DNA from 2 places in the Bacillus sp. C1 genome. Region 2 is predicted to be linked to the other one. Evidence: riboswitches for the same ligand, from Rfam matches in the RefSeq annotation. Region 2 holds a riboswitch; the other holds the start of a gene.
The links. A riboswitch is a leader RNA that binds a small molecule or an ion and turns the genes downstream of it on or off. The one in region 2 is predicted to bind FMN.
Positions count from the first base shown of each region.

Region 1: it holds a riboswitch for FMN, as region 2 does, so the genes downstream of both, ribD (bifunctional diaminohydroxyphosphoribosylaminopyrimidine deaminase/5-amino-6-(5-phosphoribosylamino)uracil reductase RibD) here and ACX5JI_RS13545 (ECF transporter S component) in region 2, are expected to answer to the same signal.

Region 1 is NZ_JBTMZT010000001.1:530,933-542,492, reverse strand. Features, by position in the region: gene ACX5JI_RS02925 (alpha/beta fold hydrolase) at 13-1,038, shown strand; gene ACX5JI_RS02920 (LacI family DNA-binding transcriptional regulator) at 1,293-2,231, opposite strand; gene ACX5JI_RS02915 (GNAT family N-acetyltransferase) at 2,378-2,857, opposite strand; gene ACX5JI_RS02910 (alpha/beta hydrolase) at 2,941-3,864, shown strand; gene ACX5JI_RS02905 (DUF2552 family protein) at 3,880-4,125, opposite strand; gene ACX5JI_RS02900 (CDGSH iron-sulfur domain-containing protein) at 4,228-4,467, shown strand; FMN riboswitch at 4,728-4,872, shown strand; gene ribD (bifunctional diaminohydroxyphosphoribosylaminopyrimidine deaminase/5-amino-6-(5-phosphoribosylamino)uracil reductase RibD) at 5,181-6,293, shown strand; gene ribE (riboflavin synthase) at 6,275-6,919, shown strand; gene ACX5JI_RS02885 (bifunctional 3,4-dihydroxy-2-butanone-4-phosphate synthase/GTP cyclohydrolase II) at 6,932-8,125, shown strand; gene ribH (6,7-dimethyl-8-ribityllumazine synthase) at 8,148-8,609, shown strand; gene ACX5JI_RS02875 (hypothetical protein) at 8,633-8,953, opposite strand; gene bioB (biotin synthase BioB) at 9,243-10,241, opposite strand; gene bioC (malonyl-ACP O-methyltransferase BioC) at 10,195-11,055, opposite strand; gene ACX5JI_RS02860 (alpha/beta fold hydrolase) at 11,048-11,560, opposite strand, start outside.
Region 2 is NZ_JBTMZT010000003.1:498,549-510,108, reverse strand. Features, by position in the region: gene ccsB (c-type cytochrome biogenesis protein CcsB) at 1-113, shown strand, start outside; gene resD (DNA-binding response regulator ResD) at 451-1,167, shown strand; gene ACX5JI_RS13565 (ATP-binding protein) at 1,167-2,942, shown strand; gene ACX5JI_RS13560 (cob(I)yrinic acid a,c-diamide adenosyltransferase) at 3,258-3,839, shown strand; gene ACX5JI_RS13555 (peptidoglycan DD-metalloendopeptidase family protein) at 3,922-4,536, shown strand; gene ACX5JI_RS13550 (hypothetical protein) at 4,563-5,249, opposite strand; FMN riboswitch at 5,531-5,668, shown strand; gene ACX5JI_RS13545 (ECF transporter S component) at 5,831-6,409, shown strand; gene ACX5JI_RS13540 (ferredoxin) at 6,529-6,777, opposite strand; gene ACX5JI_RS13535 (YpbB family protein) at 7,095-8,156, shown strand; gene ACX5JI_RS13530 (RecQ family ATP-dependent DNA helicase) at 8,146-9,693, shown strand; gene ACX5JI_RS13525 (CPBP family intramembrane glutamic endopeptidase) at 9,674-10,237, shown strand; gene ACX5JI_RS13520 (LysM peptidoglycan-binding domain-containing protein) at 10,260-10,748, shown strand; gene ACX5JI_RS13515 (metallophosphoesterase) at 10,995-11,560, shown strand, end outside.

The DNA.
Region 1 (11,560 bases), on a different contig from region 2:
GGAGGTTTTTATATGCTTTTTCGTAGCCAAACTCCAAAGTTTTACAACGAATTAAAGAATCCAATTCCAAATAGCGTCGCTACGATCGAAAGCGTTATGATTAACAATCGGAAACAAACTCTTCTTATTCGTGGCCAAAACATACATCAGCCTATTTTATTATCCTGTCACGGCGGCCCTGGTATGGCACAAATTGGATTCATCCGTCATTTTCAAAAAGACTTAGAAAAACATTTTATCGTTGTGAATTGGGATCAACGTGGAGCAGGCAAATCCTTTTCTTGGCGGGATATAAAAACAAAATTTACAATTAAAAAATTTGTATCAGATGCACTTGAAGTAATCAAATATCTTCTTTCTCGCTTCAAAAAACGAAAACTATTTCTCGTGGGACATTCTTGGGGCAGTATTATCGGTTTACAAATTGCAAATCAATATCCTGACTACATCGAGGCTTATATTGGCATTGGGCAGGTTGTACATATGAAACAAAACGAAGAATTACTCTATCAACACTTACTTCATTCCGCAAAACAACATGGGCATGAGCGGGCATTAACTTCTCTAACAAAACTAGGGAAACCTCCTTTTCTAGACATGCGACGTCTTATGATTCAAAGAAAGTGGCTTGGTACATTTGGAGGAGCAGTTCAAAATGGAACCTCGTTTTCTTTCATCCGAAAAGGATTATTTTCTTCAGAATATACGTGGCTAGACTGGATGAAATTTTTCGCAGGAAACGTGAAATCTGGGACGTTGTGGGAAGAGATGCTTAAAGTAGATTTCTTTTCCTCCATCTCAAAACTTTCCGTACCGATTTATTTTTGTTCAGGTCGTTTCGACTACCAAACACCTTATGCACTCGTTCAACAATACTGCGATACAATTCAAGCACCCATCAAAAAAATGATTTGGTTTCCAAACTCCGCTCATTCGCCAAATTTAGAAGAACCTGAACTATTTGCAAAGTCTTTATGCTCTATTAAACAAGAACTAGCTTTTCCACACTATATAAATACAAATGAAAAAATGACATAAACCATCCTTTTTAGGTGGGAGAGAGCATCCGGCCATGCATAGAAGCGGTCAGCCCCTCTTCCTACCCCATGCCAAGTGAAAACAAAGAGAGAAAATGAGTGTAGTTCACTTTTTACTCTTCCTAGCAGCGGGTTATGTGTCGAAAAATCAAAATGGATTTATATAGTCACTACATTACTACTATATTTCGTTACTTATATTCGGTGTTAGTGCTGCCATCACATTATAAAAAAGGTGCGACTTATCTGCACCTTTTACTTTGTCGATTCACGTTCAATTAATACAAACTCTTCTTGCTGTACTTCCTCAAGTTGTACTTGTCCCTTTTTTATTTTCCTTACTAAGCTTTGTACTGCTACAGCTCCTTGTTGTTCAAAAGACCTTCCAATCGTTGTCAAAGTTGGCGTAATCCATTCACCTTGTAAACTTCCTTCAAACCCAATGACTTGCAAATGAGTAGGTATACGAATTCCAAGCGTGTTCGCCGCTCGAATGGTAGCAATTGCAATCGCATCACTAGCAGCTACTATACCGTCTATATATGGGTGTTTTTGTAATAATTCAATAATTCGTTTTCCCTCTGCCCCTCCTCTTATTTTTTCTTCTCGATAAGCAATTCCTTCTTCCCAAACAGCATCCAAAAAACCAGCGGTATGTTCCTCTATTGCTGCATCTTCTAACTCATTACCAATATAAGCAAGAAAATAGCAGCCTTTTTCCTTTAACAAACTAACTGCTTTTCTACCACTTTCATAATATGTACAAATAGATGGATTTAATGTTCCTTCCCCAAGTACAACAAATGGAAGAGAAAGTTGCTTTACACACTCACATACATCTTTCATCACAATAACACCGGCAATATGATTTTGTACTACATCTATATACTCTTTTTTATTTTCCATATTACAAATAACAATTTGATATCCCTCTTTATAGGCGGCCTCTTCTACTGAACGAAGCAATGTTATATAGGATGGATTTTGTAAGTTTGACACTACTATAGCTATCATTGTCGAAGCTTTTTTAAATAATGCCTTTGCTACAGCATTCGGTTGATACTTTAGCTCTTCAATTGCTTGTTTTACTTGTTTAACTGTATCCTCATGGACATACCCTTTTTCATTAATCACTCGTGAAACGGTTGCGACTGAAACACCGGCCAATTTTGCAACATCACGTATGGTTGCCACATCGTCACCCCTTAATATGGTAATAGCTTACAATTTAAACCTAAAACAAAGTAAGACATTCGTCAAGGGTATTGTTTTATATTTCTGAAAATTGTTACATAATATTTTTCTTACTTCTTCATCTTCCTCTCATCTATACATTATTTTTATACATCCATTTTTTCTAGTTGAATTTCATGTAAAATCGCGATGTTATCATACCCAACAAGCGGAATTTCCCGCTTTATCTTTCTCGCCTCCTTGACCGCATCTATATATAAGTTAGTCATTATAAAACCACGTTTCTGATAGAAACGAAGTGCATTCGTATTATCATTTGTTGTAATAAGCCATACCTTTTTACAACATTGTTTTTTTGCACTATCAATTACATACTCTACAAGTTTCGTTCCAATCCCTTTTCTCTCCTTATAGCTATCCAATGAAACAATCTCACAATCATTTCCCTTTATCTCATACGTGATAATTCCTATTATTCTGTCATCTTCAAGCGCAACAAAACCAGGTAATTGATCTAACTGATGTGCCTTTCCACGTGAAACCATTAGTAGGCTTCCCCAATTCTCACGCATAAATAGCCCAATTTTCTCTCTCATTTCCACTTTGATTTTTTGTATTTGAACCATGCCCCACTTTCTCCCCTTTTCACATCATTATGATACAATATGATTGTATCATATGCAGAGATGTTTGGAGGATGAGGTAAAGTATGAAACGTTTTCTTACAGCATTGTTAACCGTACTAGGGACATTAATTGGTATCGGTATTTTCTTTACCAATAAAGTCATGTACTTAAAGAAAAAAACAGAAGAAGAAATTTTAGAGAGAGAAACGAAAAAACATTTTCGCGTAGAAGATTTTAACGCTATTCCAAAAGAAGAGATTCGTATTCCTTCGCAATTTAAATATGACATTCACGGCTATTACATTTCTGCTGGAAATTCGAATAAGTTTATGATTTTTTGTCATGGTGTAACTGTAAATAAAATAAACTCTGTTAAATATGCCAATTTATTTTTAAATAGAGGATATAATGTATTCATTTATGATCACCGCCGCCATGGTAAAACAGGTGGTAAAACAACAAGTTATGGCTATTACGAAAAACATGATTTAAAGACGGTCGTCGATTGGCTAAAAGAGCGTTTTGGAACAAATATTATACTTGGTATCCATGGAGAATCGATGGGAGCTGCAACACTCCTTCAATATGCGGGAATGGTGGAAGATGGCGCTGATTTTTATATTGCAGATTGTCCATTCTCAGACTTTTATGGTCAGTTACAACATCGCTTAAAAGTCGAGTTCCATTTACCGAAATGGCCACTACTACCATTAGCAAACGCCTTTTTAAAAATTAGAGACGGTTATACAATACAAGAAGTTTCTCCGATTGATTGTATTAAAAACATAAATAATCCAGTTCTTTTTATTCACAGTAAGGAAGATGACTACATTTTATGCGATATGACAAAAGCACTGTATGAAGCAAAAGAAAATAATAAACAGCTCTTTATTGCAGAACACGGTACACACGCTTGTTCTTATAATGAAAACAAGCAAGAATATGAAGATGCCGTAGATCGATTTTTAAAAACATATGTGAACGAAACAAAAAACAGGCTTGCATAAGCCTGTTTTTTCATATTATTGTGCTAACACATCTGTAACTTGTTCCATATTTTCAGAAATCCATTTTACTGCTTCATCAAGCGTTTGAAATTCTGTTGTTTGAAATGTTACTTCATCTTGCAAAAGCCACACATCTTTTGGCTCCTGCCCTACACCTGCAATCGACCAATGCAGTAAACTATAGGGATGATTATCATTTAAAAACGATACCCATGTGCGCTCACTTGCAATATTTTGCAATGTACGTAATTGTTTATTCATGTTTCGTCACCTTACTATGTATCAATTATAAACGTTATTATAACACTCTCTACCTCTATACACAAAGTACTGTTTTTGTTGTCAAGCGCGTACTGCAATTATATGATGAACATAAGCGTTTGGAAAGGAGGGATAACGTTGGCAAAAGTACAAATTAAAGTAAATGATAATGGTTCATTTCGCATTACAGGGGATGTGGAATTAATCGACGCAGAAGGGAATGTTTTCCCAGCAAAGCCGGCATTTTCTTTATGCCGCTGCGGTTTATCAAAAAATATGCCTTATTGCGATGGTTCTCATAAAGGAAAATTTGAGTCTGTCGTTCGAGCATCAAAAGAATAATAGTATAGAAGCGTGCGCGATGAGTTGCGCATGCTTCTCTATATGCCATATAACTCATTACGAAATATACCCGTTTCTTTTATTTAACATTACCTAAATCAGTTCCCTCTCTCCCCTAAAAAAGCAAGTTCCTCTCTGTTTTTCAATTTGTATTTACATCGTATAACAACATGAATCCCACCTTAATTTTCATATAATTCTTCACATTCTAATACTTTTTACTATCATTTTTTCTTTTTTGTGCTATAATGTGAGCAAACAGCATCCTTCGGGGTCGGGTGAAATTCCCAACCGGCGGTGATGAAGTGCACACTTCTAAGTCCGTGACCCGTTTTCAATCTTGGAAACGGTGGATCTAGTGAAACTCTAGGGCCGACAGTATAGTCTGGATGGGAGAAGGATATGTTTTCTAGTGCTTATATAGCGAATACACTTTTATTTTGGCGTACACATTTTTACTGATTCTTTTTGAATCGCTGTATATGTTTTCTTTCATATACTTATTTTTCTATGCTGAAATAAAAAGATACGACTAGCGTCTAAAAAATTGATAGTTTGCTAGGCTTCTTTTCCGTGCAAAAATATCAATCATCGTTAGGTTTCTTTCCTATACTCTCGTATTCGAACTATATTTCTAGAAATCACGTCTCCCAAACCCCAAGGATATTATTATCCTTGGGGTTTTTTGATTTTTCTTAGGAGAGGTGAAACGAATGACAGACCAAGAATATATGAAGATTGCCTTACAGTTAGCACAAAGTACTGCAGGGCAAACAAGTCCAAATCCAATGGTCGGTGCTGTTGTTGTAAAACATGGAAACATTATTGGAATGGGAGCGCATCTACGTGCAGGCGAAGAACACGCTGAAGTTCACGCCCTTCGTATGGCTGGTGATCAAGCAAAAGGATCCACTGTATATATAACGTTAGAGCCATGCAGTCATTTTGGCAAAACTCCACCGTGCTGCGATTTACTTGTTGCAAAAGAGGTAAAACGTGTTGTAATCGCTACGCTCGATTGCAATCCGCTCGTTTCAGGTAACGGTGCAAAACGTTTGCAAGAAGCGGGGATTCGTGTCACTACTGGTGTTCTCGAAGAAGAAGCACTCTTATTAAACCGGTACTTTTTCCACTATATGAAAACAAAACAGCCGTTTGTAACAATAAAAACAGCGATGAGTTTAGATGGAAAAATAGCAACTACTACCGGAGAAAGTAAATGGATTACTGGTGAAGTTGCTCGCAAAGACGTTCATCAATATCGGCATATGCACGATGCCATCCTTGTCGGAGTGAATACTGTTATAGCTGATAATCCATCTTTAACAACACGTCTTCCAAACGGAGGAAAACATCCAATTCGAATCATTTTAGATACACATTTACGAACGCCCCTGTCCTCTCATGTCATTACTGACGGGATCGCACCAACATGGATTATTGTTGGGAAACATGTAAATAAAGAAAAAATAGCAACGTATGAATCTCAGGCGGTATCTGTACTCCAAATGCAGACGAGCCAAATTGAAATATGCGACCTTCTCCTCCTTCTCGGTGAGAAACAAATTCTTTCACTCTTTGTTGAAGGCGGACAATCAATGCACGCCAGCTTTTTACAAACAAAGTGTTTTAATGAAATTGTAACTTATATAAGCCCTAAATTAATCGGTGGAAAAGATGCCCCAACTATGTTTGGTGGCACTGGCTTTAGTAAGCTACACGATACAATTTCTTTGCAAATTCAAGAGATGAAACAAATTGGTGATGATATAAAAATCATCGCTACAGTGCGAAATGAGGTGCCTGCATGTTTACAGGAATTGTAGAAGAGCTTGGAACTGTTTCAAATATAAAACAAAGCGGGGAAGCGATGCAGCTAACCATTACCGCAAATACAATTTTATCAGATGTACATTTAGGAGACAGTATCGCTGTAAATGGTATCTGCTTAACCGTCACTTCCTTTACAGCGTCTTCGTTTACTGTTGATGCCATGCCCGAAACAATGCGGGCGACATCACTCCGTATGCTTGGCACTCGTTCTAAAGTGAACTTAGAACGAGCAATGGCTGCAAACGGACGCTTTGGTGGACATTTCGTTACAGGGCACATTGATGGAATTGGAACCATTGTAAGTAAAAAGCAGCACTATAATGCCATATATTACAAAATTGAAATTCCAGATAATTTGCTCCGTTATTGTTTACACAAAGGGTCAGTAGCTGTTGATGGCACAAGCTTAACGATATTTGATATAGATGAATCTTCCATTACTATTTCACTCATTCCGCACACAGTAAGCGAATCTATTATTGGTGAAAAAATAGCTGGAGACATCGTGAACATTGAATGTGACATGATTGGAAAGTATATTGAGCGTTTTATTTCAAAGCCTAAAAAACAGAACAGTTCAGTTACAGAAAGCTTTTTACAAGAAAATGGATTTCTATAAGGGGGAAGCACAATGTTTCATCGTATTGAAGAGGCACTAGAAGATTTAAAACAAGGAAAAGTGGTTATTGTATGTGATGATGAAAGCCGTGAAAATGAAGGGGATTTCGTTGCTTTAGCAGAGAATATTACGCCTGAAACAATTAATTTTATGATTACCCATGGTCGTGGTCTTGTCTGTGTACCGATTACAGAGCAATATGCTGACCGATTACAGTTAGAGCCTATGGTTTCTCATAATACAGATTCTCATCATACGGCGTTTACAGTAAGTGTTGACCACGTTTCTACAACAACGGGTATTAGTGCTTACGAACGTGCAACAACTGTACGCGAGTTATTAAATCCGGCATCAAAAGGAACGGATTTTAATCGTCCAGGTCATATCTTTCCTTTAATTGCGAAGGAAGGCGGTGTCTTGCGTCGCGCTGGTCATACCGAAGCAGCTGTTGATTTAGCAAGGTTATGTGGCGCCAAACCAGCAGGGGTCATTTGTGAAATTATAAAAGAAGACGGTACGATGGCACGTGTTCCTGATTTAGTACAATCAGCAAAACAATTTGATATAAAAATGATTACGATTGAGGATTTAATTGCTTATCGCCGCCATCATGAAACGCTCGTAACAAGAGAAGTAGAAATTGCATTGCCGACAGATTTCGGTACCTTTCATGCAATCGGTTATTCCAATTCGATTGATCAAAAAGAACATATCGCTCTCGTAAAAGGAGACATTTCTACTGGTGAACCTGTTCTCGTGCGTGTCCATTCTGAATGTTTAACTGGCGATGTTTTCGGTTCATGCCGCTGTGACTGCGGCCCTCAACTTCATGCTGCTCTTGCGCAAATTGAACGTGAAGGAAAAGGGGTTCTTCTTTATATGAGGCAGGAAGGGCGCGGCATTGGATTACTTAATAAACTTCGTGCATACAAATTGCAGGAAGAAGGACTAGATACTGTGGAAGCAAATGAAAAATTAGGCTTTCCAGCAGATCTTCGTGATTACGGCATCGGTGCCCAAATTTTAAAAGATCTAGGTTTACAACAATTGCGTTTATTAACGAATAATCCGAGAAAAATCACTGGCTTGCAAGGTTATGATTTAGAAGTTTTCGAACGCGTACCGTTGCAAATGCCAACAAAAGAAGAAAACAAAGTATATTTACAAACAAAATTAGAAAAATTAGGTCACTTATTAAGTTTATAATATATAAAGGGAGAGATATAATATGGTATTCGAAGGTCATTTAGTTGGTACAGGATTAAAAGTAGGGATTGTTGTTGGACGTTTCAATGAATTTATTACAAGCAAACTATTAGGCGGCGCATTAGATGGACTAAAACGCCATGGTGTAGAAGAAAGTGATATTGACGTTGCATGGGTTCCAGGTGCATTTGAAATTCCATTAATCGCAAAAAAAATGGCTAGTAGTGGAAAATACGATACGGTTATTACGCTAGGAACAGTCATTCGTGGTGCTACAACTCATTATGATTATGTTTGTAATGAAGTTGCAAAAGGTGTTGCCTCTTTATCATTACAAACAGACATCCCAGTTATTTTCGGCGTATTAACAACTGAAACAATTGAGCAAGCAATTGAACGCGCCGGTACGAAGGCTGGTAACAAAGGCTATGAATCTGCAGTTGCTGCAATTGAAATGGCTCATTTATCCAAACAATGGTCATAACAAAGAGGCTTCATGCCTCTTTGTTATTTTTTTACTTTTTTCCGCACATCTTTAATTAATTCGTCCATCGTTTTTCCTTCTGTTTTAATACGAAGGTTTTGAGCAATTTTCCACACATTTTCTCGTCTTTTTTCTTCCTCCACAATATGAAGTTCTTTCCGCACTTCATTTAAATCTTTTCCTTCAGTTTCTATACCAAGATGCTCCGCTTTTGTTCGAAAATGCTGTTCAATTCTTTGCTGCATTCCTTTTTGTTCTGGATTTTCAGCTGCCTTAACAGGATCAGTACTTATTGCCTTTAATAAAATAAGAACCGTCATAATGGCGAGTATATATTTGTGCATGTGACATCCTCCAGACCGAGATCAATTACACCTTTACTATGTACAATTACAGTGTGGAAAATGCACCCACACCATTCATTTTTCATGAAAAAGTTACTCAAATAAAGTGAAACTTTAATCAGCCCTCACCAATCGGACCTTTACAGGCAGCCCACCCCCCACCTATTTTCCTTGTTCCTCTCTGAATCTTGAGGTAAGGGTCTCACTGCCCGCAAATAGCGGGATAAAAGTTTCTACTTATTTTATTCACAAAAAAACAAGCCCTCTCAAAGAGCTTGTTTTTTTATATTTATAATGCACATTCCTCAATTTCAAACCCTAAATCCTCAATCATATTCCAATCCTTTGTCGGCTCTTGTCCCGCTGTCGTTAAATAATCACCAACAAAAATTGAATTTGCTGCAAATAAGCCAAGTGGCTGCACAAAACGTAAGTTAATTTCACGACCACCGGAAATTCGAATTTCTTTTGATGGATTTACAAAGCGCATCATCGCTAACACTTTTAAACATTCTACTGGTGTTAATTTTTTCTGCCCTTCAAGCGGTGTCCCTTTAACAGCAACAAGGAAATTACATGGTATAGAATCTGCATCTAAACGCTGTAATTCAAAGGCAATTTCAACACGCTGTTCCTTCGTTTCTCCCATTCCAAAAATCGCACCAGAGCATGGAGAAATGCCAGCTTGCTTTGCTTTTTCTACTGTATCAACGCGATCGTCATATGTATGCGTTGAACAAATGCTATCATAATTGTTGGCATGTGTATTTAAGTTATGGTTATAACGGTGAACCCCCGCTTCTGCTAAGCGACCAGCTTGATCTTCATTTAAAAATCCTAAGCAACAGCAAATTTTCAAATCTGTCGTTTCACGAATTTCTTTTACAGCACCAATAACATGATTCACTTCTTTATTCGTTGGACGACGGCCAGATGCAACAATACAATATGTACCTGCTTTACGACGAATCGCTTCATGAGCTCCCTCTACAATCTTTTCTTGCGTTAACCATGCATACTTATCGATTGGCGCTTCTGAAACAATAGACTGCGAACAGTACCCACAATCTTCTGGACATAATCCAGATTTTGTATTAATAATCATATTCAATTTCACTTTTTTACCAAAGTAATGATGGCGAATAATATAAGCTGCATTCATAACTTCTAATACTTCCGTGTCATCTGCTTCTAAAATAGCTATCGCTTCTTCTTTCGTTATATTTCTCCCCTCTACTACGTCAAATGCAATTTTCTTCCAATCCACTTTTGTTTGTACTTGTTTCATTTTTTCTCTTCCCCTCTTTTTCAATATACGCAAATAAAGCATGATACGTTGCTACAATTTCTCCTTCTTCTGTGAAGTCTCTTTCATATATGCGAAACATATTTCGAAAGAGAGAAGGACTTTGACAGTAATATTCTGCATTACTATTCGTCGCGCCTACTTTCCGAATGGATTGTAGAAAGTCCCGAACTTTAGTAAACTTTTCTATGTAACATGTTTCAGAAACATGAACATCCCCTGTTACACTTTCACATACATCTCGCAACTGTTCTCTCGTTAAAAAACGTTGTCCAACTGATACGTTGTTTTGTATTTTTCTTTCTTCTTTAGCATTTTGAAATGCTGTATGAAGCTCTTGAAATGTCTGTTCTCCAAATGTGGAAAATAACAACAAGCCATCTTCAAATAAATGCCTATTATATAAACGGTGTACCACCATTTCCAAATCATTTAACCACTGAAATGTTGCACTTGAAATAATGACATCAAATGATTCCCTTAGTGTAAGATGTTCAATATCTTCACATCGAAATGCTACAGATTCAACATGATTTCTCATTTTTGCAACAGCGATCATACTTTCAGCAAAATCAATTGCGGTAATTGTGGCATTCGGAAAAGAAGCCGCTAATTGTTCAGTCAAATATCCTGTGCCACATCCAAGTTCTAAAATACGAATGGAAGACATCTTGTGATACTGTTTTTTCATGACTAAAAGCAATTGCTGCGCCATCTTTTTTTGTACACTTGCATATTGATCGTAGGATACAGCTGCCCCATTAAATCGTTTTTGTAATAACGTTTTGTTAATCATTTTGTATCCCCTCTATAAACTGAATGGTCTCATTCGCGAAATATTCGGAATTCGTTACACAAAGCGCATGACCCGCTCCTTTTATTACTTTAAGTGCTGCATTGGTATGCTCTTGTATATAGTGAGCAGCAGATAGTGGACATATCATATCCTGTTCTCCGTGAAGAAGTAATATCGGCGTTTTTACGGACTTCAGCTTGCTTCTCATATCCGTCTCTATTAAATAATCAAGCCCCAGCTGTAAAGATTCAACGGAATCACCTTGAAAACACGCTATAATCCCAGCAAACTGTTCCCTACCTTTTATTTCTTGTTTTGTAAACATACTTTTATAAAAGCGCTCCAATGTATCACCCTTTTGCTTTGCTAAACTTCTTTTCATCCGTTCTACAAAAGGACGTTTCCATCCGCTCTCATAATTTTCATCCACTGTAAACTTTGCCGTACCACCTATTAAAATCATTCCTTTTGTCCGCACTCTGTCACATACTTGAAGAGCAGCTAA
Region 2 (11,560 bases):
AAGGTTGGCATGGAGAAAAATCTGCATGGCTTGCAGTAATTGGATTTGCGATAATTATGTTTAATTTCATCGTTGTAAATTTAATTATTGCTGGCTTACATTCGTACGCATAGGATGTTATCCCTATACAGTTGAACGTGATAAAATAGGAAGGTGGTTGTCACTTTCCTATTTTATTTTTGTCAATTTCTTTTCTTTTTTGAGAAAACCATGGCAATATAAAGGGTGATTTTGTAAAATGATGTCGAGGCCTAAATGCCTTGGTCAAAAAAAATACATATTTTTGGAAAAGAAATGAACGAATTTTAGTATTCTTGTGAAGCAGAATTACTAAAGTGGCAGTATAACACTTTAGAATTGTCTATTTATGAGATAAGAGTAAGAACAGTAGTATATTATAGAAAGGTAGGTGTGAACCGTTGTTATGTTTTTTTCAGGCAGCGGGAAGCAATGGGAAACGAACCAAGAATTTTAATTGTAGATGATGAAGATCGTATTCGTCGTTTATTGAAAATGTATTTAGAAAGAGAACAATATATAATCGATGAGGCTGACAATGGCGATACTGCTTTAGAAAAAGCGTTGCAAAATGATTACGATTTAATCTTATTAGATATTATGATGCCTGGAAAAGATGGAATTGAAGTGTGTAAAGGGATTCGTGAGAAAAAAGCAACACCAATTATTATGCTGACAGCTAAAGGTGAAGAAGTAAACAGAGTGCAAGGATTTGAAGTTGGCTCGGATGATTATATCGTAAAGCCATTTAGTCCACGCGAAGTAGTTCTTCGTGTAAAAGCGGTACTACGACGTTCGGTCACAACAACATTCTTTACACAAGATACAACTACAAAAGATGTGATTGTATTCCCTCATTTAACAATTGATAACGATGCGCATCGTGTTACAGCTGATGGCGATGAAGTCAATTTAACGCCAAAGGAATACGAATTGTTACTATTTTTAGCAAAGGCTCCTGATAAAGTATTTGATCGTGAGCAATTGTTAAAAGAAGTATGGCAATATGAATTCTTTGGAGATTTACGTACAGTAGATACGCATGTAAAGCGTTTGCGAGAAAAATTAAGTAAAAAATCATCTGATGCAGCGAAAATGATTGTAACTGTATGGGGTGTTGGTTATAAGTTTGAGGTTGTGAACGACTGATGCTTTGGAGAAGTGTAGTAGGAAAGCTGTGGATGACAATATTGCTTCTTGTTTCATTTGTTCTTGGCTTTGTTGCCATTTTGCTTTCGCAGTTTTTTGATAATTACTATATTGAAATGAGTGAAACACGGCTTACAAAAGTAGCTACAAGTGTTGCAGAATTAATTGAAGAAGGGGCAGACGAAAAGACGATAGAGGGTATTGCATATAAATTTACTGATCCGCTCTCACGAATTATTATTGTGAAAGAGGATCAGGAAGTTTCTTCTTCGCCGAAACAAGAAGGATTGATACATCTTACGATAGACGATTTGAAAAAGGATAAAGAGTTAGCAGCTGTTTTTATTGATAAAAAAGAAAATAAAGAAACAATAAAAAAAGTGTCTGATGATAAATCGAACAAAAATTCTGAAAATGACATTATGATTGTTGGTAAGCCGCTGCAATCATCAAATCATAGCGCGGTGTTTGTGTATCAATCATTGCAAGTCCCAAAACAAGGTATGGAAAAAGCGACAGATTTTATTTTTCTATCAGCGGGAATTGCAATTATTTTAACCACGTTTTTTGCATTTTTCTTATCGACACGGATTACAGCTCCACTTCGAAAAATGCGTGAAGTGGCTTTTGAAGTAGCGCGTGGAAAATTTGATACGAAAGCTCCTATGGTTTCACAGGATGAAATAGGAGAACTAGCAACAGCTTTAAATCAGATGGGAAAACAATTAAAGTTTAATATTAATGCATTGCAACAAGAAAAAGAACAACTCTCTAGTATTTTAAGTAGTATGGCGGATGGAGTTGTAACGCTGAATCAAGAGGGTGAGGTTGTTGTTATCAATCCGCCCGCCGAACATTTCTTACAAGTTTGGCAAGAAGAAAAAGAGTTAGAATTAAGTAGGAATTTACCACCGGAACTTGTGGAATTATTCCATCTTGTAGTAGAAAGTGAGCAACAGCAAGGTATTGAAATTAATTTACAAAAGGGTAACTACGTGGTCCTAATGACACCGTTATATAATCAAACGAAGATTCGTGGTGCTGTGGCGGTACTTCGAGATATGACAGAAGAACGTCGTCTTGAAAAAATGCGTAAAGATTTTATTGCAAATGTGTCTCATGAATTGCGTACCCCGATGGTTATGCTTCAAGGGTATAGTGAGGCAATCTTAGATGATGTTGTTCAATCGAAAGAAGACATAAATGAATTTGTACAAATTATTTACGATGAGTCTGTACGTTTAGGGCGTCTTGTAAATGAACTTTTAGATCTAGCACGTATGGAGAGTGGTCATGTAGAGCTTCATATATGTGAAGTGGATATTCATCCATTTGTTGAGAAAATTGCCCGTAAATTTCAAGGGATTGCACAGGATAAAGAAGTACAGTTAACTGTGGATTTCCGTAACCAAATTGCAGAACATCAATTTGATCCAGATCGTATGGAACAAGTATTAACGAATTTAATTGATAATGCGATTAGGCATACAAATGCAGGTGGTCATGTAAAACTTGTTATTGATACGAAAAATAATGGTTTAGTCTTTGAAGTCCAAGATTCAGGTGCTGGTATTCCTGAAGAAGATATTCCATTCTTGTTTGATCGTTTCTATAAAGCTGATAAAGCAAGGACACGCGGGAAAACAGGCGGGACTGGTTTAGGACTTGCAATTGCTAAAAATATTGTTCAAGGTCATGATGGGAAAATCTCTATAGCGAGTATCGTTGGAGAAGGAACAACATTCTCCGTATATTTACCAGAACAATCAATATAAGTGATATTGTTGTGAGTGAGTACTGAAGTTCTAGTATTTTTTATTCTTTTTGAGTTTATAATATTTTCTCAATGGAATGAAGAATATTAGAGCTTTTTGTTTTATTATGCTATTTGTAGATGGTGGTCTCTTTGTGAAATTGGATTGAGAGACAAAAAGATAAGATTGGGGAAAGAAGAAATCCATGTTGATTTGTTAGCGTATAAATTGCAGTTATGAAAACAAAAGAAGGTTTTAATTTATTTCTAAAATCCACACTTACATTAGTAATAGCTAGTGTAAGGAATAAAAATTAAAAAGAGAGGTGTAGAAAATTTGAAACTATATACGAAAACAGGAGATAAAGGGCAAACGAGTGTTATTGGTGGACGAGTTGCTAAAGACGATATCCGTGTAGAAGCATATGGAACCATTGATGAGGCGAACTCTTATATTGGATATGCGATGACTATGATTCAAGAAGAACAATTTCAAGATATACATGGTGAGCTTGAAAAGATTCAGCATGAGTTGTTTGATTGTGGTGGGGATTTAGCAATTATGCAACAAAAAATGCGGTATACAGTAAAGGACGAAATGGTTATATATTTAGAAAAACAGATCGATCGTTACATAGAAGAAGCTCCGCCGTTAGAGCGTTTTATTTTACCTGGTGGGAGCTCAGCGTCTGCGATGATTCATGTTGCTCGTACGGTGACGAGAAGAGCTGAGCGGCAGATTGTATCCTTAAGAAGGAAAGAAGAAATAAACGACGTGGTATTACGATATGTGAATCGATTATCTGATTATTTATTTGCAATTGCTAGAGTGATAAATGCTCGTCTTCATGTGAACGATGTCGAATATAAACGAAGTGCAATTGTTTTTCGAAAAAAGGAAGAGAAGGAAGTGGAGTAATTCACTTCTTTTTTGTATACTTTTTTCCGTAATATACCACAATAGAGAAAGCGTGACGGTTATCAAAAAATGGAGGATGTATATGAAAGGCTTAAAAATCGGGGTGCTTGTCTTTGGATTGTTGTTTAGTTCTCAAATATATGCTTATGCTGAAGACGGGAGATGGACGTGGCCTGTAGATGGAAGAATTAGTGACTATTTTGGAACGAGAAATGGAAAACACTATGGTATTGATATAGCTGCTTCAGTTGGAACGCCGGTTGCGGCAATTCGAAAGGGAATGGTAACAAAATCCTATTTTTCAAATAGTTATGGACATGTAGTGTTTATTAAACATGGAGAATATGAGGCTGTTTACGCTCATTTAAATAAGAGATATGTATTTCAAGGAGACCGAATTGAAAGCGGCGAGATAATTGGTGAAGTAGGAAACACGGGTGAATCACGAGGTGCACATCTGCACTTGGAAGTCCATAAAGGCGCCTGGACATTTGGAAAAAGAAATGCAATGAATCCGTTGCTTGTCTTAAATGAAGAAAGAGATCAAGTGGCCTCGGTATCAATATATATTGTACAAAAAGGGGATACACTGGTTAGTATTGCCCGGAAGTTTGGTATAACTGTTCAGGATATAAAAATGAAAAATACATTACAACAAAATCAAATTTATCCAAATCAAAAGTTATACATAAATTAAAAAAGGGCTAGTATCACTAGCCTTTTTTACCAAAAAATAAAGACGCATATAAACCCAGAAATCGCTAAATAGCTATAATAATAAAAGACCTTTGCTCTCGTCTTTTCCCTCGTTCGAAATAATACAATGGTTGGCTCGATTAGTCCAATTGTAAAGCAAAGTAGACCAAGAAGCATGCAACCGATTGAAAAAGAATACAAGGCAACTTGTATTTGTTGGAATGGAATCATCCATTTTAATAAAAATGCAATAAGTGCAGTATAACATATGCTGCCAATATATTTGTTTAAAGTTGTATTAGAACGAAAACCAGGAAGCTTTTTCAAAAAGGATCGGGAAACAACTTCTGTTTGTAAAGAAGTATGTTCTTCAATTATTTTTTGGGCTTCTTTCCCTTTATGAAAGAGAGAGAGAATCCAATTCCGTTTTCCTTGGAAAACAAATTGTGATGTTGTTAAATAGTGATCAACTTTCACTCTGTCCCAACTTTTCCAAGGATGACGTTCGCATAGCTTTAGTTTACTTTCTGTTGTTTTATCATACTGATAAATACTAATTCCTTCTTTGTCAAAAGTAGCATAGTATGTTTCTCTAGAAAATGCGCCTAAATCAATTGGACAGTAGAAAAGTAATTCCTTTTTTAAATAAAAGTATTCTTTTCTTAAGTTTTTTTTCATCGTTTCTTGAATCGATTGTCTTTTTTCCTTCTTCATGACATTTCCTCCGTATTAAGAAAATGCTCTTATCTTAACAATTCAATATCTTATCACTTTTCTGTATGGATGACTAGGGAATTACATAGGAAAAATCCAGATTGTAAAAAATATGGATTATATGGTCAAATAATTCGCTGGTAGTAAGCTTAAAATATTGTAAGATTTGTTTTAAACGTATAGATTCCTACCGAAATACCACTTACTATTCATAAGTTATAAACATTTTTATTCACAACTGAATGAGGATGTTGTATAATGGTGAGGAAAATAGAATATCGGTCTATCTTCGGGGCAGGGTGAAAATCCCGACCGGCGGTGATGAACAGAAGTTTTTCGTTCTAAGCCCGCGAGCCGTTAAGGCAGGATTTGGTGAGATTCCAAAGCCGACAGTACAGTCTGGATGGGAGAAGATGGAGGTTCAAGCGTTCAAAAAAGATAGTTCTTTGAACGTCTGTTTGATGTGCCTAAAAATTCTCCCTTTGTGTAAATCGCAAAGGGTTTTTTCATATTATGAAAAATGGGCATAGCAGAACCTTTCCACTTTCCATGAGATGATCGATGGAAAAGGAGAGAGAAAGATGAAACAAAAAAACAGTGTAGTACAAATGGTGAGTGTAGCGATGCTTAGTAGTATTGCGTATTTGCTTATGATGTTGGATTTTCCGTTTCCAGGACTTCCGCCGTTTTTAAAAATCGACTTTAGTGATGTGCCAGCTTTAATCGCAGCAATTCTTTTTAGTCCGATTGCAGGAGTAGTGGTAGAAGGGATAAAAAATATCCTTCACTATGGAATTCAAGGTAGTTTAACAGGGGTCCCAATTGGAGAGGTAGCTAATTTTGTAGCGGGATGTTTATTTATTGGTCCAGCAGCATTTTTATTTCGTAAGCATCGCACAGTGAAAAGTTTAACAACGGGGTTAATGTTAGGAACGGTTATGATGTCTATCATTATGGGTGTGTTAAATTATTTCATTATTTTACCAGCGTACACTTGGTTTTTAGATCAGCCTGCTATGTCTAGTAGTAGTATGCGACAAACGGTTGTAGCGGCGATTCTGCCATTTAATTTAATTAAAGGAATTGTTGTAACAATTGTATTTGTAGCGTTGTTTTCACGTTTAAAGGTATGGTTATTTGCAAAAATGAAAAATGCGTAGAAATTTTGGTCGTCAGCTAGGAGCATCCTGCTGACGACGGTTTAAATGGTTAGTTAGATGAATAAACAAAAAATCCCCCTCATAAAAATGAGGGGGATTTTTTGAAGTTAATAAAAAGACTATTCGAATTTTAAAGCGTCACCATCGAATGTTTCGTCAGCAACTTTAATTGAGTCAGTTGGACAACCTTCAAATGCATCCATCATGTCATCGATTAATACATCTGGAATTTCAACGATACCTTGGTTATCATCTAATGTTACAAATGCAATTCCTTCATCATCGTAGTCATAAATATCTGGTGCAGCAGCTCCGCATGCTCCACATGCGATGCAAGTGTCTTTATCAACAATTGTATATTTTGCCATATCTTTTCCCTCCTGATAATACGTATGTGAAAATAGTCGTTATAAAAATTATAACCTTATTGTAAAACGGTTTTTCAAACTTTTCAACATAAAATTATAATGATAATGCTTATCAATTAGAGTGTCAACTTATTTTTAAGTTATTTCACAAGATTTTCAAAATGCCTAAATGCTGTACAGTTTGATACAATAGACAATATAGAATAGAAATTTTATCAGTTAGGGCTTTTCATCCCCGTTGATAGTAAGTATTGGTTAATTGAGCTATTACTATTAGTGAATAGCGTTATACATGTAAGGGAAAGGTGGAGGCTGTGATGCAATTACAATATACGTTATTGTATTGTATAAAACAATTAGATGGTGAACGAACTGTTTCTTCCATTTATCACCTTTTAAAAGGAAAACGTTCTTCACAAACGTTACAAGACGGAAATATATTTCACATTTCTTTTTTATTTGGAATATATAAGTCATTACAACGTGTAGATTATGATCAGGAAATTGAAGATATATTACATAAAGGCTGGGTTCAAAGTGTAAACGAAAATACGTACATGTTAACGTATGCTGGAAAAGAACAAGTAAAAAACTTGGAGAAAACATTTTATTTTCCACAGTATTTACACGGTTTACACTATGGAGATGTTGGTGAACTCTTTTGGAAACGACTTTCATTAATTGTTCAAACTGTGTCAAACTTGCAACATAAAAATAGCAAATTCCTTCCGATTCAACAAGATCCAGAAATCATGATGTGGGTCAAGCGATTTCTCATCGGAATACCGTATGCAAGAGGCAAACTTTCAGAAAGCTTATGGAAAGAGGTACATATGTTACTGCAGGATACCTTGCCGGTAGAAGCAATGATTTTTACATATCGACTAACAGGGTATGAACGGATTGGATACACATTAAAACAGCTTGCAGAAATTACAAATCAAGATGTATTTCGCGTATACTTGTTATTTTGGGGTACCATTCATTTCATCATTCAATCTGTTCGAGAGAATGAAAAAGATTTTCCGTTATTAACAAAGATTATTTCTTATCCAAATGAAAGGGCGGATTTGTTTAGTTTATCTACTCAGAAAACATATCAGCTTTGGAGACAAGGGCGTTCTTTAGAGGAAATTGCAACAATTAGAAATTTAAAAGTTGCAACAATCGAAGACCATTTTGTAGAAATCGCATTAAGAGAAAGAGATTTTTCTATTGAAATGTTTATGAAAAAAAATAAAATCAAGCAGGTGCAGCGCATTATTGAGACATTACAAACACGTAAGTTACGTGTATTAAAGCAAGCTGTAGGAGAAGGGGTTTCTTATTTTGAAATCCGCCTTGTATTAGCGCAAATGGAGGTTGTAAATGAGTCTTGAGGCTGATTTGTATAAGTGGTTCGGTTATAACGAATTTCGGCAAGGGCAGAAAGAAGTTATTGTAGATTTATTACAAGGAAAAGATGTTGTAGCGATGCTTCCCACTGGAAGAGGAAAATCCATGTGTTATCAGCTACCTGGTTTGATGCAAACTGGAACAGTACTTATTGTTTCGCCGTTATTATCTTTAATGGAAGACCAAGTAGCTCAGCTTAAATATATAGTGAAGGACCGTGTAATTGCGTTTAATAGTTTTCGGACAGTAATTGAAAAAAAGAAAGCAATAAGGAAATTATCTTCTTATAAATTTGTCTTTGTCTCACCTGAAATGCTGCAATCTGAAGTAATAATAAGAGAACTAAAGAGGATTCATATTTCGTTATTTGTTGTAGATGAAGCGCATTGTATTTCACAATGGGGCTATGATTTTCGGCCGGACTATAAAAAATTAGATCAAGTTATTGCGGATATTGGGCATCCTCCGGTATTAGCATTAACAGCTACTGCAACAAAAGAAGTGTTACAAGATATTGCGAAAAGTTTGAAACTTACAAATGTAGCAGAGCATTTGTATTCGATTGATCGTCCGAATATTGCAATGGAAGTGCAATTTGTACAAACAATAGAAGAAAAAAAGGAAGCACTTCTCACGCAAGTTATGTATTTACAAGGACCAGGAATCATTTATTGCTCTAGCAGGGCCTGGACGGAGCGTCTGACAGAATATTTAAGAGGTAAAGGTATAACAGATGTTGCATTTTATCATGGCGGAATGGAACATGAAGAGAGGATGTTAATTCAACAGCAATTTATGAATGATCAATTACAACTTGTTATATGTACAAGTGCATTTGGCATGGGGGTAAACAAACCGAATACAAGATATATTATTCATTTTCATTATCCAGCGAATATTGCTTCTTATTTGCAAGAGATTGGTAGGGCGGGAAGAGATGGAGATGAAAGTATTGCAATTTTACTTTGTAGCCCGTTGGATCACGATCTACCAGTTTCTATTATTGAGGATGAATTACCAAATGAACAACAGATTCAATTTTTGTTTTCTTTACTAAAAGAAAAGGTGTTTCAAACACAAGTATTACCAATAGAAGATGTGAAAGAAATTTGTTATAATGCGGCAAGGTTTAGTGAACAACATTGGCGTTTTGTCCGCTATCATTTAGAAAAGATGAAAATCATACAACAAAATGAGCTCATCATGGAATCCTTGTCAGATGAGATAGTGAAAAAATTAATGTTAGAAGTGAACGAGCGTCTTCGAAATAAGTATAGTCAATTAGAAAATATGAAATCGTGGCTGCAATTTAAAGGATGTAGACGAGAAAAAATGTTACAGCAATTTGGTTATCAGAAGGAAAGTGAGATGGAAAATTGCTGTGACTATTGTGGTATTTCAAAAGAAGATTACAAAAAAAGACAAGCAAGACAATCAATTTTCGACTATAATTGGGAAACAGAGTTACAATTGCTCTTTGGTATGAGAGAACGGAGGAATGATGAATATTCAAAGGCGTAATATGGAAGACATAGGTCCGAAAGAAATACGGCTTAATCTCTACATAACACAGTTAATAATTATAGGTATTGGTTGCATCTTAGCCTATATGTTATTTCCAAATAGGAATGAATTTTATGATTTATGGAAATGGGAACCCGTTTCTATATTTATAATAGGCGGCATGGTCGCGAGTGGTGTTGTTGTATTTGATTATATCGCAATGCAAGTGTTTCCAGAGTCGTGGTTTGATGATGGTGGAATTAATGAGCGAATGTTCCAAGGGATTTCAGTACTCCAATTATGCGTTATTACGCTTGTTATTGGATTTGCCGAAGAGTTTTTATTCCGGGGGGTATTACAGACTCATTTTGGACTTATCATTGCAAGTTTGATTTTTGCTGTTTTACATATTCGATACGTGATGAAGCCATTTTTATTTTGTTTTGTATGTATGATTAGTTTTGTATTTGGTTATGTGTTTCAATGGACAGGAAATTTATTTATAACAATCTTTGCACATTTTCTTGTTGATTTTATAATGGGGCTTCAATTGAGAAAATAAATGGAAGGTGGTGGTGAACAACATGAGAAAGCAAATTCCCGATTTTGAAGAAGACTTTGAAGAAGAGTTGGAAGAAGAACAAACAGAAGAAGGTTTACCGCCGCGAAGTGAGATTCATAAAGATAAAGAAAAGAAAAAATCTAAATTTAAGATTAATCACTTTTTTGTTCGAGTTTTAACTTTTTTGTTTATTTTGTTGCCACTTAGTATTCTATGGTATACGGATAAGTATATTGAAGTGAAAAGCGTAAAAGAGAAGGATGCCCCTGGAAAAAATGCGTTTGAAGTGATTTTTTTCGATTCCAATAAACAGGGAGAAGGAGAAAAGAAGGGGAAATTTGAAACGCATATTGTCAAGGAAGGTGAGACGTTCGAAAGTATTGGGAAACAGTATTTTCCCGATGAAGATGGGGCTACAATTATTAAAAATTATAATAATTTACAAGATAATCAGTTAGAAGTGGGAAAGGAATTGAAAATTCCTATTACAGGAAAAAACGGGAAAGAATAGAGATGAAATAGTTTGGATTTGGCTATTTGTAAGTAATAAGTTCTTTGCTTCAAAATGTATTAGAATGAAAATATAACTTTTCATAAAAGATTGATTGGTGAGATCTAGTAATCGGTGGAGCTACAGTTAGGGCCGCTGATTAAAATTTTACTTTATATGCGTGAACTGAAAAAATAAGTGAAGCATTCAATTTTATAGCAATATGATTTGAGGGAATTATATTATATTTTATTGAGAGGGAAGTATATGGTATGGATTTTAGGCGGTACGTTCATATGTATAGGCTTTATTTGTCTTTTTATAATGCATCGAGAAGCGTTGCGTGATACATTGCTAGAACATACTTTATCATTTGAGGATTTTCCGATAAGTTTTGGAAAGGTTAGGATTTTTTTTATTTCAGATATTCATAGAAGAGTGGTTTCTCCTTCTTTAATTGAAAAGGTAAAAGGGAAAGCTGATCTTGTTGTTATTGGTGGCGATTTAGCTGAGGAAGGTGTATCGTTATCACAAGTTGCTGCTAATGTACAAATATTAAGTGAAATTGGTCCTACATATTTCGTATGGGGAAATAATGATTATGAAATTGACTATCATGAATTAGATGCGTTATTACTAGAACATGATGTGAAAATCCTAGATAATACAAGGGTGCTGTTTGAATCGGAGTGTGGTGACAAGCTTTGTTTATTAGGGGTGGATGATGTTGGATTAGAGCGAGATCGCTTAGACTTGGCGTTAGCAGATTGTCAAGAAAATGGCTTTCGAATTCTTATTAGTCACAATCCGGATATTGTAAACAAAATGTCTGG